2 regions of the Natranaerobius trueperi genome follow, and region 1 is predicted to be linked to the other one. Evidence: riboswitches for the same ligand, from Rfam matches in the RefSeq annotation. Region 1 holds a riboswitch; the other holds the start of a gene.

Region 1 (8,220 bases):
TTTTTTTGATCCTATCTATATTTATGGTATGTTTTATTCACCATTTTCATCATCCTCTTCTTCTTCTTCACCGTTTTCTCTCCCAGCTCTGTTAAGTGCATCCTGTACCGCATCTTTCCATAATTCCGAGCTTTCAGTAGCTTCAGAATATGTATCTACTTCATGTGAATTTTCTTCTTCAAACCTTTCTGGCATTTCATCTTGAGCTTCGTGGAATGGCTCCCACTCGTAGTCATCATCTTTAAATTCATATTCATTATCTTCTTCATCAGCTACCTGCACTTCTTCTAATTGTACTTCTTGGATCTCATCGTTTTCAAGGGTGACCCATGTGATACCCCAGCCATCTTCGCCTTCTTCTGATATCCCCATAAAAGTTCCATCAAATGGTTCCGTTTCTCCTTCAGCTCGTTGTATCGCTTTTTCAACAGCTCCCATAGCTTTATTTGAAGTGGCTGTGGCTTCACTATAAGCTTCGATATCAGCAGAATCTGCTTCTACAAATCTATCCGGAAGTTCTTGCATTGCTTCATGAAATGGCTCCCAGCCATAGTCGTCCCCTTTGGTAATACCTTTATCTGTGTATTCTTCTAATTCTACATCTGTAATTTCATTGTCTTCAAAAGTTACTTCAGCGAGTACAAACCCACTATCATCAGCCTCTGACGATGCATGGTATGTACCCGTTATTCCTTCACCGTTATCAGCGACACTATTATCACCATTTGGGTCATTATCTTCATCAGGTTGACAAGCAATTAAGCTAAGCATTAACATTGTAACTATTGCAACTATTAGTATATTTTTATGCAATTAAATCCCTCCATTTGTTGTGATTCCATTTTTAATATTCCTTTTTTAAAAACTGATATGCTATTAAAAAAATGGAATAAAAAAGCTTGTCGATAGTTTAGTATAAGCTAGACCTTCGACAAGCAAAGGGTTGATTCTTTTTAGTATTATAGGGCTTTTGTTGTACTAGAGTGTCATATTCAAGTACACTAAATAAGTGATGAGCTTATGAGCTGTTTAAATTGTTTTTCTTATTATAAGTCATTTTTAAGAGAAGCTCTCATTGAATAGCGTCCTTCACTTCATGTTTGATATAAGAAAGTTGATGTTGAGTTACAGGATGAGCTGAAGGTACAACTACTAAACGAGGGTTAATTCTTGCACCTAGTTCTTTATGCTCTTTTTTGTTCTTGGTTGTTGCCTTGTTTGCATTGAATGCTTATTTTAATGACTGGGCAGATTAGTATCCAAACCAGCGGTCTGTAAATTAAAGTTACTATCATGGGGTTTCTGAGGATCCTTATTACTTTCAGTAAATTTCATTCCTGAATCACTCACAATTTTATCTCTATTATGATCTAGTTTGAAATTTTTTATTATATATTCATATTTGACAAAGAAGTAGAAATTATTCAAAATAAAGGTGTTATGAGGAAATAGTTAGGAGGAATAATAATGGACGAAAATATACTGAAATATATTAGTGGATTTATTACTCTAGATAATGAAAATTTAAAATTAATAGAAACAGAGGAGAAACAAAGAGATGATACTCAGCCTAGTATTGAATTAGAAATAGGGAAACTTTTAGGTTTATTAGCTAGGCTAATGGATGCAAAAAATGTTTTGGAATTAGGAACTTGTCTTGGTTATTCAACTATTTGGTTAGGTGAAGCAGTTAAAAGTACTAATGGAAAAGTACTATCTATTGAAAGGGGCTCTAAATTATATCAAGATGCGAAAAAGAATATAGAAAGGGCAAAATTAGAAAACTATGTTGAACTCTTATTAGGTGATGTATCCCAAGTAATTTATGATTTACAAGGTCCGTATGATATTATTTTTCAAGATTCGCAAAAATCTCTATATCCGAAATTACTAGATAAAACAATTGAGCTAACTAAACCCGGAGGGTTAATAATAGCTGATGATACTTTATTTAAAATAAAGGGGGCTCCCAGAAATTTGGGAGCCTCAATGGATGAATACAATAAACTAGTATTTGATGATAATCGACTTTATAGTACTATTCTTCCTGTGGGAGATGGTGTCACTATTAGCTATAAGTTGAAGTCGTAAAAAACTCACTAGAACTTTTGTTAAGTGCGAGTAAACTAACAGCTATCATTGTGATTAATCCCTCTGGAGCTAGAAAAGTTGTATTATAGATTAAAGAATACATAAATTCACTTTGGCCTTCCGGAGCATATTCCCCAAAAAACACCAATCCGGAAGTAAAATGAGCAACGAAACGTGCTAAAGTTCCAACAAGTATTCCATAGACTATTGGCGGAACTTTATTATCACTTTTATTAACCCAAGATGCAAATATACCTGCTAATCCTAAACTTGCAAATGCCACTGGATAATCGAGAAGATATTGAACCCAATGAATAGCAGTTGCACCGGTAGCCAAACGTAAGAGCCCATAGCCAGCTCCTGCTAGTATACCTGACTTTATGCCCCATCTGAATGCCATAATAACGATTGGTAACATTTCTAAACTAACTGATCCGCCATAGGGCATTTGGAATAATTTGAACATGTTCAAAATTAGTGCGAGAGCTAGAGCTACCCCAAGCTCAGCTATCATTCTTACATTTGTTGATGTGTTAGTCATGTAAATACCTCCTAATAAAAATTAATATATAATACAAAAAGCGCAATTCGTAGCGAATTGCGCTTTTAGCGTACTAATGGCCATAAGATATAGGTTATACGTGGCCTGTATACTAAAAGCCAATTCCCTACGCCGGTATTACCCAGGTCAGGTTCAAGGGTAGGACCTTGAGTCCTTCTCAGCCGATTTTCGGCACCCCTATTGGCTTTTCATTATTTTTTGTTCAATTCTTATAATAACAGATTATTACATTTTCGACAAGTACCATTTACATGTGGACAATTCATATTTTAGTTCAAAAACTCTAGTCTGATTTCTAATAGTGCTTTGACATGTATAAACAAACATTTTATTACCAGCAAGTTTTTCTTCTTCTACAGATATAATTTTTTCTATACGAATAACTTGTTTACTTCCCTCTTTAGTAGAAATGCGATACCTTAAAGGTTTTGGTATGTCGTTATCTGTAAACCATGCAATCATTTCTATCGGTTTCATGATAATTTTCATATTATACTCTCCTCTACAATAAGCTTGACATCATAGGATAATCCTCAACAGTATCAACTCCACCTGAAAAAGGAGGTATTGATGAATATAAAAAAGAAGAGCGGATTATTGAAGTTTCACCATGTTTATCTCTGATTTGATCTATAACCTTATCAAGATTATGAGAACTAGAGTGATAATCAAATAAAGAATACTGATAAAAATCATTATTTGATAGAGATGATAAAGAAACTCCCATGTGTCTAATTGGTTCTCCTTGCCATAACTCTTCAAAAATTTGTTTAGCTACTTTAAATATATCTAGGGTTGAATTTATTGAGATAGATAACTTTTTTTGTTTAGAATACATATTAAACTGATCATTTTTTATAGATATAGAAATTAGTTTTGTAGATTGATTAATTTTACGAAGTCTAGTTGCTACTTTCTCAGTTAGAGATAATAATAAAAGTTCTGCTGTTTCCCTTTCAGTAATATTTCTTGGTGTAGTTGTTGAGTTACCTAGACCTTTAATGGGAATTCCTTCGGATCGTACAGGGGATTGCTCGATTCCATTTGCATAATTCCATATTAATAAACCATGACTTTTTAACCATAGTTTTAATTTTTCACGCGAGGTGTTAGCTAGTTCACCAATAGTTGAAATACCTCGATCACGTAATTTCTTTTCTGTTGCTTTACCTACCATAAAAAGATTATTAACAGGCAAAGGCCATAATTTCCTAGAAAGATCGCCTGGAAATAATGTATGTATCTGGTCAGGTTTTTTAAATTCAGAGGCCATTTTAGCTAAAAGTTTGTTAGATCCGATCCCGATATTTACAGTGAACCCTAATTCATTTTTAATGGATTCTTTCATTTGTTGTGCAGCTTCTAGATAATGTCCATGGTGGTTTTCCATATTAGTAAAATCTAAGAAAACTTCATCGACAGAATAACGCTCGATTATCGGAGAGTAATTTGTCAAAAGTTCAACCATAGCGTTACTACATTGAAGATATAATGAATAGTTCGGAGGAACAATTAATAGATTAGGACACTTTTTACAGGCACTGTTTAGAGTTTCACCAGTTTGAATATTGTATATGTGTTTAGCAGGAATAGATTTTGCTAGTACAATACCTTGGCGCTTATCACTATCACCACCAATAACCGATGGCACAGTTCTAATATCTAACTGTTCTCCTTTTTGTAGCCTTGAAGTTGCTTCCCATGACAAATAGGCAGAATTAACATCGATATGAAAGATTGTTCGAGAACTCATTTGTTGACCACCTCTAAAATGATTATACTAGAACAAACGTTCGAGGTAAAGTCATGATTAAATAATTTAAAACATGTCAACCATAACAAGAATGAAGGTTGACAACAATTTTGCTATATAGTAATCTGTAAAATATGGAAGTTATTAAAACCTGAAAGGAGCATTAATATGAGTAAAATGAGTATTAAAGAATTAGCTCTAATAGCTTTATTTGCTGCTTTAACTGCAATTCTCGCCTATGTTTATTTACCTATTCCCATCAGCCCTGTCCCAATAACTGGACAAACTATGGGAGTTATGCTTGCAGGTGCATTATTAGGTGCAAAGAAAGGGTTTATTAGTCAGATAGTATATCTATTAATAGGGATAGCAGGTTTTCCGGTGTTTGCAGGAGGCTTTGGAGGAATTACTACTCTTGTAGGCCCTACTGGAGGGTATCTGTTGTCATATCCTTTTGCAGCCTATATTATTGGAATTTTAGTTGAACGAGTTGAAAATAAAATTGGATTTCATTATTGGACACTACTAATCTCAACTTTAACACTAGGTGGAATGATAGTTATCTATATACCCGGTGTGATACAGATGGCTTTAATTACTCAAATTCCTATCAGTTTAGCTATACTTGAAGGAGTTGTTCCGTTTTTAATTGGTGATATTGCAAAAGTAATCGCAACTGCATTTGTAGTAAGAAGTTGTCATGCTCTAGCTGTAAAAGAACGGTTTTCATTATAATAGAAATATTAAACACACTTCTTGTTGAAGTGTGTTTATTTTTTAATATAAAATTTTGAAATTAATATGGTTAGTTTGATATATTATAATAGTGTAGAACATCCATAAAAAATTTGGTAAAAGTGAGGGGTTAGATGACCAAGTACGTTTTTCCAACAGAACCGAAAAAAAGAGTTGAAGTAGTAGATATTATAAGAGGTTTTGCTTTATTTGGGGTATTACTCGTAAATATGACGTTATTTAAATCAACTTTATTTTATTTAGAAAAAACGCCAGGAGAGTATGTAGGAGAGTTAAATATTCTCTTTGCTTGGATTATAGAACTATTTGCGGAAGGGAAGTTTTATCCCATTTTCTCGTTTTTATTTGGTTTAGGATTTTATTTTTTTACTACGAGGGCTAAGAAAAAAGGATTAAATGTAGTATCTCTTTATCGGAGAAGAATTTTAGGACTGTTTATGTTTGGAATAATTCATTTAGTGTTTATATGGTCAGGAGATATTTTACATTTATATGCTATTGGTGGCTTAACTTTATTATTATTTAATGATTTTAAAATAACAATTATAAAAAAGTTTATCTTAGGTTTTTTTGTTCTAGCCATATTAGTACAAGGTGGATTATTTCTTTCAGAGTCATTAATTATTGAAGATCAGATTGATGCGGAAGTAGATCCTTTAGAAGAAAGAAAGATGCTAAAAATACAAGCTTTAGAAGTTTATCAAGAAGGGAGTTTTAGTGAAATTCTTAGTTTTCGTGTTCAAGAGGAGTTGCCATTTGTTTTGGCTAATGTTTTAATAAGTATATCTGATATTTTGTTTTTATTTTTACTGGGAATGTATGCAGGTAAAAAAGAAATTTTTTATAATATAAAAGAGAATATTTTTATATTTAAAAATGTTTTAAAGTGGGGAGCTTTAGTAGCAATTCCAGGGTTAATTGTTTATGTTTTAATTCTACAGGATGTAATATTACTTCCTCGAGAACTTAAACTTCCGATACAAGAAATTGTTTTTTATGTTTATTCAATTGCTTTAGCATCAGTATACATATCAGGTATTGTAATATTATCGCAAAAAGAGAAATTTTATAATTTACTGCACCCATTGTCATATGTTGGTAAATTAGCTCTAACAAACTATTTAACTCAATCTATTATTAGTGTTTTGGTCTTTTATGGTTATGGTTTAGGGTTATTTGGGAGAGTTTCGCTTTTTATAGGTGTTGTAATAACAATATCTATATTTATACTACAAATAATATGGAGTAAGCTTTGGATGACTAGATTTAAATTTGGACCATTTGAATGGCTATGGCGAAGCTATACATATGGAGAATTACAATCAATAACAAAGTAACTACCTGAAAGGGTGATGGAGAATGCTTATAAGACAGGGGGTTATTTCTGACTTTGAAAGGTTAAATTGGGCGTGGAGAAAAGATAATATACCAACTCAAAAAATCTTTAAGGATAGAATTTTAGAAGGTAAACAAGAGTTTTGGGTAGTAGAATCTTCTGAACATGAAGAATTATTAGGAGAGTTTCACATTGTCTGGAACTCTTTTGATCCATATGAAGCTGATGGCCTATCTAGAGCATATATATGTGCATTCAGAATACATCCTGAATATAGAGGCCAAGGATTAGGTAGAAAATTAAAGGATAGAGTTTTACAACGTGTTAAGGAAGCGGGTAAAACTCAAGTGACTATTGGAGTTAAGAGTGATCGCCCTGAAATAAGAGAAATGTATAAAAAATGGGGTTTCACAGAACTTATAAAAACAAAGGATGTTGATCATCATAATTTTGATAGTTATGGAAACCCAAACTTTGTAGACAATTCAATTGAACTATATTTAAAATATTTAATTAATTAAAAAAAGGATGGTATGTTATGGAGCATTATGAATTAATAGCTACTTCTACTTTTGGGATGGAAGCACTAGTTAAACAAGAAATTAAGGATTTAGGCTATGACATTATTTCTGTTGAAAATGGGAAAGTAACTTTTAAAGGAGATAATGAAGCAATTTGTAGAACTAATCTATGGTTAAGAACTGCTGATAGAGTTAAAATAAAAGTAGGTGAGTTTAAAGCTACTTCTTTTGAGGAATTGTTTGAAAAAACAAAAGAACTTCCATGGGGTGAGATACTACCGCCAAATGCAACTTTTCCTGTTGAAGGGAAATCTGTTAAGTCACAATTATATAGTGTTCCAGATTGTCAAGCAATTGTAAAAAAATCAGTAGTAGAAAGCTTAAAACAAAAATATAATAAACAATGGTTTGACGAAGATGGTCCACTTTACAAAATTGAGATAGCTCTCTTAAAAGATACTGCAACTTTAACTATAGATACCACCGGAGCAGGATTACATAAACGAGGATATAGAGCTTTGCAGAGCTATGCACCTTTAAAAGAAACTTTAGCTGCAGGACTAATTTTATTAGCACGTTGGTGGCCAGATACTGCGTTAGTTGATCCTTTTTGTGGTTCTGGAACAATTCCGATAGAGGCTGCGATGATAGGTTGTAAAATTCCCCCAGGGTTAAAAAGAGATTTTACTGCCACTTCTTGGCCAAATATCTCTAATAAAACTTGGGAACAAGCTAAAGAAGAAGGTATGGAAATAGCTCAGTTTGATAAGAAATTAAAGATAAAAGGTTATGACATTGATGATAATATGGTACAACTTTCAAAAGAGAATGCAAAAAAAGTATTAGGTAAAAATACCCTAGAATTTCATACACTTTCAGTTGAAGATCTTACTTCTAAAGAAGAATACGGGAAAATTATTTGCAACCCACCATATGGTGAAAGACTAGGTGAAGAACCAGAAGTTGATGAATTATATCGTGAAATGGGTAAAGTATTTAGAAAAAGACTTCCTAGTTGGTCATTCTATATATTGACTGCTCACAATAATTTTGAAAAACTGTTTGGTGAAGAAGCAACTAAAAGACGTAAACTGTTTAATGGTCGAATTAAAGTAGATTATTACCAATATTTTGGGCCAAAGCCACCCAAACAAAGATAATATGTTATTAGAACTTTTTATGAGAAATAATGCCTCCCTAA
Region 2 (8,220 bases), on a different contig from region 1:
ACTGTAAAGTCTAATCTATCTATTTGATCTTTGTTTTCTTTTAATAACTTTAATTGTTCACCATTTTTATTAAGGTCATTATAAACTTGCTCTTTTTTTCTAGTCTTATCTGATATTTCTTTATCTAAATTGTCAATTTCTCTTGTAAGTTCTTTAATATTAACTTCAGCATAATGCCATTTATCTAAATCCGCTTTATTAATAGTAGAGAGTTTTTCTAGATTATCTAAATTATTTTCTAAGTCTTTAATTTCATCTTTCACGAATTTATATCTATAGATCTCTTCTAAAAGATCTAGCTCTCTTAATGCTTGAATAAGATCATCTCTCTCGCCTTCTATGTTAGCTAATTCTATTTCAATAGAATCTAGCCTTTGTTCATAAACTTGTTTTTTAAATTCATCTATTCGTTCAAGTAAAGCTTTTGCATTTTCAATCCTGTCATTGAGATAATTATTCTGCCGAGTATTTTTGTATTTTATTTCTTGAATTTTTTCTATATCTTGTTTTATATTATTAGTGAATAATAATTCTTTTTTATTGATTTGTGTTACTCCTTCTATATTTTTTATAGAATGATCTATCTCCATATTTTTCATACCTGTTAAATGAGAAATCATGCTTGAATAAAAATCAACTTTATTAGAACTGGTATTCATTTTTTGAGACAGATCACTATTTCTAATTATAAACAAGTTTCTAAAGGTCTGTTTAGGTAAGTCAAGATATTCAGGAAGATTATTGTCAGGTAAATAGAACTCATCACCTTTGTATAATAATTTAATTTTTCCCTGGGGCTGTTCTTCTACTCGTATAGGTATATCAGAAAACTCTCTTTTAATTGTAGCTCCTATTCCATATTTAAAACTTAACATTTTTATCATTGCATCTAAAAGCATTGTTTTCCCACGTTCATTCGGCCCAAAAAATAAGTTGAACCCATCAGTCAATTGATATTGTTGTTCTGAAAGAGGTCCAAATTTATCTATATAAATTTGTTTTATTTTCATTATTCCACCCCACTCATAGCCTGAAAAAAGATGTTTCTAAGAGCTTTCTTCTTTTCTTCTTTCGTCATACTTTTTAAATAGATGTTACTATTAACTAGTTCATCCTCTTCTAATTCTTGAATGAATTTTTGAAATAGTTCATTTTCTATAATTTCTTTCATATCTTTAATCTGAAAATTTACTTGATAGTCAACAATATTACTCTTACTTTTACTATCTTCTAATGTTTTACACAATCTCTCATATAGCTGTTCTTCAGATACTTCTAGTTCACTTTGATTAAAATACCCTGATATATTAAGTGTTAAGTCTGCGTTATAATGTGTATTGTCTAATATATTATGTAATTTCGAAAAAACAGTCTCTAGCGATGTGTCTGACACAGGATCTAGTTCTAGATCCACCTCTTTTTTATGATAGCTATCAAGATATAACTGTTTTGGTTGTTCACCTAAGACCACAAGATTAATTGATCTTTGTCCTTTTTCTTTAGAGGTAATAGATACAGGAGAACCCGAATATACAAAATATTTGTCTTGTTTTATATTTTTACAGTAAAAGTTAGTGTGAAAATGACCAGCTAATACATAGTCAAAGTTTAAGTTCCTAAAATATGATAATCTTACAGGCATATACCCTTCTTCTGTCATCTCTACTTCTTCACCATAGTCTGTAGTTCTTATAGATAGATCAAGTAGGTCACCATGATATAATAAAATTTGATGCTTATTTTTATCCTGAATAGAGTTATCAAATACCCGTAACCTTCGATATACTTCTTTTCTTTTTAAGGGTTCATAGGGGATTCCACATATTATTAGGTTTAGCCCTCCTGGTTCGTAAAAAGGTTTTTCTATGTCATTAATTACAGTCACATTTTCTCCAAAAAACATCCCCTCTTGAAAGGAATACCTATCATGATTTCCAGGTATAATTACAGTTTCAAAATCAAGATCACAAAAAACTTGTCGTAAATTACTTCGTAAACGATCTGCATATATATCACTCTCAAAAAGATCTCCAGTAATAACAAGTAAATCTATATCTTCTTTCTCTCCGGTATCAATAATTTGCTCTAGTGCTTTCCATCGTTCGTCATGTACTTTTTTTAAATGTAGATCTGCAGTATGTAAAATCTTTGTCATACTATCACTCCTATTAATTTCGATCTAGTTCGACTTTTATTTCCAGGGAAATCAATTTTCGATAGTTATTGTTCATAAGTCTTAAATTTAGCAATATAGTGTTTAGGAGAAGAATTCCTTTTTAAAGCTTTTTCACTCATATATCTTACTTTGCCAAAAACACGCCGTTCTTTAAAAGGGCGGTCATGTTTTCCAAAACACCATAAAATATTTGCATAACCATTAGGATCTCTTCCATCAAGCGCATATTTATCGTTAAAATAAATCAGTCGATTTAAAGCTTCTTCTGGGCTATTAGACCATTGTATGATTTTTTTACCCCAATACATCCTAAAATACCCATGTATCTTTCCACTTTTAAGTAACTCCATTTGACAAGCGTTAAAGTACTCATCATGAGTGTTAGGGAGTTCTAGTTCGCTTATAGAATATACTTGACGTTTATCTTCCCGATGTGCATTAAGAGTTTCTAGAGCCCAAGTTGGAAGTGAGTCAAGTGAATCATAATCCTGATTATAATAAACGAAGTTAAAGGAGAGTTCTCGTCTAACTATTAATTGTTCTAGAAAATCATGATAATAATCTTTTGTAAATTCATAGGTTTTTAAAGCTAAATATAAAGGAGAAACTTGTCCAAAGTGTAGATATGGACTTAAGTTAGAACAAGCTTCTTCTTTAGTATCATTACGTTTATCTAGATATTCTTTAAGTTTGTTTTCTAAAAAGTTCTCAAAGATTTCATGGGCTGCATTTTCTCCACCCACAAAACTTGAAACAGGGTTAACTGATTTATCTATATTTAAGTTCTTTAGAATGTCGTTAGTAGGCTGGTTTAAATCAATTTCAGGTCCTAACTCTTTTTGAATATTATCTAAAAACTCTTTACTTAAGGTTTTATTTAATTTAGTATTAGTGAATGTGTTAAGATATTCTGATAATTTGTTATGTATCTTTTTTCTTATAGTATGAGCTGCATATTCCTCTTTATTTGAAGCAGATGTGACTGGAATCACCACATCACTTTCAACTTGTAACATAGGACACTCCACTTGATCTGCCACCTGTTTTCTAAATACTTTCTCATGTTTTAAATACCCTTTGTCGGTGATTATTAATGCTGCGTTTTTGGCTAGTGAAAGCACCCCGTTAGCAGGATGTTCATTCGAAATTATAAATGGGATATTTCTTTTTGTTAAATTTTCCTTCACATCTTTTAACCCTTGTAACATAAAAGCAAAATGTCGTAAATTAGCACTTGGATATTGATCATATAAACCAAAATAGACTATTACTGAGAGATTATTTTCATTAGCACAATTAATGGCATATTCAAGACTGTGATTATAATGTGTCCTTTGACTTCTTTGCATCCAATACAATACATATTCTCCGCTCTTTCGTTTGTTTTTATGTGAATTTAATTTTTGTACTCTGTCAGCAAAAATCTTAATCACCGCCTTTTCATTATAATAACATTCTTTAAATATACAAGATTTCCTTCTAACTTATAAATAAACCTCCGCTCTTTGGCAAAGCAAAGAACGGAGGTTTATTAGACATATGGGAGTATTTCTTTAAAAGAAGAAAACTTAACGGCATCGATATTTTTATCAATCGCAATTTTATAAAGTTTATCTTTAGCAAATACTTTATCAACACAAGAAATAGCACACCTATCAGATGATCCATCACCAATATAAATAGTTTCATCTTGATTTGACGCTAATTTTCTTATTAGTTCTGTTTTACAAGTCCCACATAATTCACAATAATTAACTGAATGAGGTGTATTAATATAGAAATTCCCATTACCATTAATTTGTAGTTCGTTTGAATAATAAGGAAGATAAGATAACCCTTCTCTAGCTAAAATTTCTCTAATAAATAGGTCATATCCATCACTTAAAATATAAAGTTTATCACCCTGATTTTCTACCTTATCTACAAATTTTTTAAATTTAGGGTCTAACTTCACTTCGTTTACAAGATCCATAATATCTTGTAGGTTACAATCTAATAGATTAAAAGTTTTTTGTGCAGCATCTTTAGTAGATAATTCACCCTGTTCCCATTTTTCATTAATCTCTTGCCAACCATCTCTAGCACATCGTTCTATCATCAACATACATGTATCTTTTTCTGCGATAGTCCCATCAAAGTCGACAAAAAAAGTCCTATTCATAAAATTCACCCCAATACATTAATAACCATTACATTTTTATTAATGGCTTAATACTCTAGACCCCTCTCCAACAACGAAGCTATTTTTAATTGCTTTAGTAATATATTTTTTTGCTTTATCAACAGATGATATCAGTTCATATCCTTGACCTAAATAAGCACAAATAGCAGCTGACAAAGTACATCCTGTTCCATGTAAACTTCCAACTCCTATTCGAGTTGCTGTTAATTTAATCATCCCTTGATCATAGAATAAATAATCTACAGCTTCACCTTTACCATGACCACCTTTGATTAATACAGAACCCGCACCTTGACCACGTAACATCATCGCTGCTTTCTCAATATCATTATATCCATTTATCTTAATTCCTGTTAATATTTCTGTTTCTGGTAAGTTAGGAGTTATTATATCGCATTTGGGAACAAGTTGTTCCTTAACAGTTTCTAATGCTCTTTGTGTTAATAATACATCCCCACTAGTAGCAACTAACACTGGATCAATGACACACCAACTAAAATTATATTGTGTAATCTTTTTCGAAACTATATGAACATTTTCTTCATTTGCAAGCATCCCAGTCTTTAAAGCAGTTATATTCATATCGTTGGCTACTGCATCAATTTGTGAAGATACGAAATCACCTTCTAGACTCTTTACATCCATTACTCTACTAGTATTTTGTGCAGTAACTGCTGTTATAGCTGATGTTCCAAATACACCTAATGACTGAAAAGTTTTTAAATCAGCTTGAATACCTGCACCGCCACCAGAATCAGATCCCGCTACTGTTAGAACTACTTCTTTACTCATTATTTCCCCTCCCCGGTTACAGGGACAGCCGAATAATAACAAACAAAACCTTTACCCATCCAGGTAAAGGTTTACACACGTATCCACACTTCAAATGACTTCCCTACGCTGGCATTACCCAGATCAGGTTTGAGGGTCAGGACTTAATAGCCCACTCTCAGCCACATCGGCTCCCCTGTTACTTTTTATTAATTTAAGATCATTCTATCAACTAGTTACTCAAGTGTCAATTTTTATGTTTTATTAGAAACTAATTGGTAAATTAACGGTATTAAAAACAGAGTTAAAAAAGTAGCGCTAATTAGTCCCCCTATTAACGAAAAGGCTAAAGAATTCTGTATTTCTGACCCAGGACCACCTGCTAAACTCATTGGTATTAATGCTAATAAAGTTGTTATAGTAGTCATTAGAATTGGTCTTAGTCTAAGACTCGCTCCTTCAATTGCGTCATCTCTACGTGTAATATAATCAAGAAGGACTATAGCATTATTTACTACTAATCCAGATAAAATGATAGCTCCCATAAGTGATGCGATATTTAAAGTATCATTTAATAAAGCTAACATTAAAATTACTCCTACAAACGAAAAAGGAATACTACCCATTATGATCAATGGATATTTTAGAGATTCAAACTGACCTGCCATCACCATATATACAAGTAAAAGTGATAGAAAAAGAGCAGTTCCAAGCTCCCTGTAAGAAGACCACATATCTTCATAGGCACCCGTATAAGCAATTCTATAGCCATCTGGAAGATCAAGCTCTGCTATTTGATTTTGTACTTCACTGACAGCACCTCGAACATCACGTTGTTCAGTATCTGCTGTTATGGTAACATATCTTTCTCCGTCTTGTCTGTTAATAACTGAAGGTCCCGGACCTTCTTCTAGTTTCGCTACTCCTTGTAAAAGTTGTTCTTCCTGTTTACTTGGGTCCATAGGTGCACTAACCTGAGTATCTTTGTTTTTTGGTAGGTTGAGATTTCTTAATTCATCAACACTTTCCGGACCATCAGTAAAATATCCAACATTAATTGGTATCTCTTCACCATCTTCTCGAAAATAAGTCGTTGTACTCCCCGTCAAGTTCATTTCAATATATTTTGATAATGCTAAAGGAGATAACCCTTTTTTCATTGACAATTCCCTGTCTGGCCTGACTTGGACTTCGGGTCGTGGTGTTCTTATGTTTCTACTGATATTTGATAAACTGTCAATTTCACCAATTTCACTCGCGATCTTTGATGATTGCTCTTTCAAAACATCTAAATCAGGACCTGAAAGTTGAACCTCAATAGAGCTCCCTCCCATTTCAAGGTCACCATCTATATCTTGAACACTAACAGACGCTGTTTCATGATCTGAAAACTCATTTTCTATTTTCTCTGTTAACTCCTCTTGAATATCTTCAGACAAAATAACCATAAGTTCACCTCTATGTGGTTCTCGCCGAGTATACCCTGCTCCTTCTCTTTCTCTTGCTCTCTCACCTATTGTAGAGTAAACTGAATCCACTTCAGAAAATCTATCAAGGTACTCTTCAACGTCAGAGACCACTTCTTCTGTAGTATCAATATGTGTTCCTGGTGGTAACTTAACATTAACAGTAAATTCAGTACGACTAATGGGTGGTAAAAATTCACCACCTAGCGAAGGAACTAATAAACCAGCTAATACCATTAAAACTAGAGCAGAGGTTATGATAATTTTAGATTTTATTTTTAATAATGCTAAGCTTTTTTTATAGGTTTCTTTTAAACCTTCCATGGTAGGAACTTTTGTTACATCACCTACTATTAAATAGGTTGCTAGAACTGGTACAATAGTCAGTGCAGTTAAAAGAGATAGTAATAAAGAAAAAATCACCATAAAGGATAACTCCCTAAAAATCCGCCCAGCTAAATCCTCTAATAATAAAACCGGGAAAAATACAGCTATTGTTGTTAAAGTGGATGCTATAATAGGTGCTGCAACTTCTTCTGTCCCTTTTATAGCAGACTGTTTAACAGAAGAACCCTCTTCGATATGCCGATATATATTTTCTAAAACTACCACTGAATTATCCACTAGCATTCCGATCCCTAACGCAAGACCTGATAAAGTCATAATATTTAAAGTTAAACCAGAAAAGTAAGCTAATGGAAATGTTGCTAAAATAGATGCAGGTATACTTATAGCTACAATTAAAGTACTTCTTATATTCCTTAAAAAAGTCAATAGTACTAAACAAGCTAATAACCCGCCAATTATAGCATTGTTTCGAACAATTCCTAAAGCTTCCTCTACAAAACTACCTTGGTTCCAAGTTGGAACTATAGAAATATTTTCATATTCCTCTTCTAATTGTTTGATTTCTTGGTCTACAGCCCTTGTTACTTGTACAGTATTAGCATCTGCCTTTTTTTGAATAATTAACCCTAGTGCAGGTTCTCCATTCAAACGTACTATGCTATCTGTTTGATAAATATCTTTAATTTCAGCAACATCTTCTAAATATATTGGATTCATTCTAGTATTTTCTAATAGAACATTTTGTTCTAACTCATTAGACATATTTTCAGTCATATTTAGACCTACAACAGTGTTTTTAAGATCATTAATATCCTCAAACTCTGCAACAGATCTTACTAGCAATTCTTCATCATCTTCGATCAGTCTACCCCCTGGAACGTTTACATTCTGCCCTTGTAGACTAGATGTAACTTCTTCATTTGAAATATTATAGTTTTTCATTTCATCCTTTAACAGGTCTACTCTTATTTGCCGTTTTCCATCACCCGATAAATCTACAGATGACACGCCTTCTATACGCTCAATTCTGTTTTTCACAGGGCCTGAAATCAAATCCTCTAAACTTTCTAAATTTTGGTCTTCTCTACTACAACCAACACTGATAAACATAACTGGCATCATAGAAGGATCTGCTTTAACTACCTGAGGTGATTCTACACTATTTGGAATTTTGTCTCTGACCATATCTACACGTTCTCTAAGCTCTAGTGAAGCAAAATCCATATCTGTACCCCAAGAAAATTCAACCATTATCATAGACATTTCTTCATATGAAC

What was found. Region 1 has a riboswitch for thiamine pyrophosphate ahead of thiT (energy-coupled thiamine transporter ThiT). Riboswitches for the same ligand answer to the same signal wherever they lie in the genome.
Region 2: it holds a riboswitch for thiamine pyrophosphate, as region 1 does, so the genes downstream of both, thiD (bifunctional hydroxymethylpyrimidine kinase/phosphomethylpyrimidine kinase) here and thiT (energy-coupled thiamine transporter ThiT) in region 1, are expected to answer to the same signal.

The regions. Positions count from the first base shown of each region.
Region 1 is NZ_NIQC01000004.1:2,115-10,334, reverse strand. Features, by position in the region: gene CDO51_RS02705 (FMN-binding protein) at 34-813, opposite strand; gene CDO51_RS02700 (O-methyltransferase) at 1,468-2,091, shown strand; gene thiT (energy-coupled thiamine transporter ThiT) at 2,069-2,632, opposite strand; TPP riboswitch at 2,740-2,842, opposite strand; gene CDO51_RS02690 (hypothetical protein) at 2,879-3,142, opposite strand; gene CDO51_RS02685 (Y-family DNA polymerase) at 3,156-4,406, opposite strand; gene CDO51_RS02680 (biotin transporter BioY) at 4,575-5,141, shown strand; gene CDO51_RS02675 (DUF418 domain-containing protein) at 5,276-6,499, shown strand; gene CDO51_RS02670 (GNAT family N-acetyltransferase) at 6,522-7,019, shown strand; gene CDO51_RS02665 (THUMP domain-containing class I SAM-dependent RNA methyltransferase) at 7,037-8,179, shown strand.
Region 2 is NZ_NIQC01000003.1:56,611-64,830, reverse strand. Features, by position in the region: gene CDO51_RS02355 (ATP-binding protein) at 1-1,010, opposite strand, end outside; gene CDO51_RS02350 (metallophosphoesterase family protein) at 1,010-2,155, opposite strand; gene CDO51_RS02345 (deoxyribodipyrimidine photo-lyase) at 2,221-3,525, opposite strand; gene CDO51_RS02340 (MtnX-like HAD-IB family phosphatase) at 3,708-4,337, opposite strand; gene thiD (bifunctional hydroxymethylpyrimidine kinase/phosphomethylpyrimidine kinase) at 4,377-5,150, opposite strand; TPP riboswitch at 5,233-5,337, opposite strand; gene CDO51_RS02330 (efflux RND transporter permease subunit) at 5,384-8,220, opposite strand, start outside.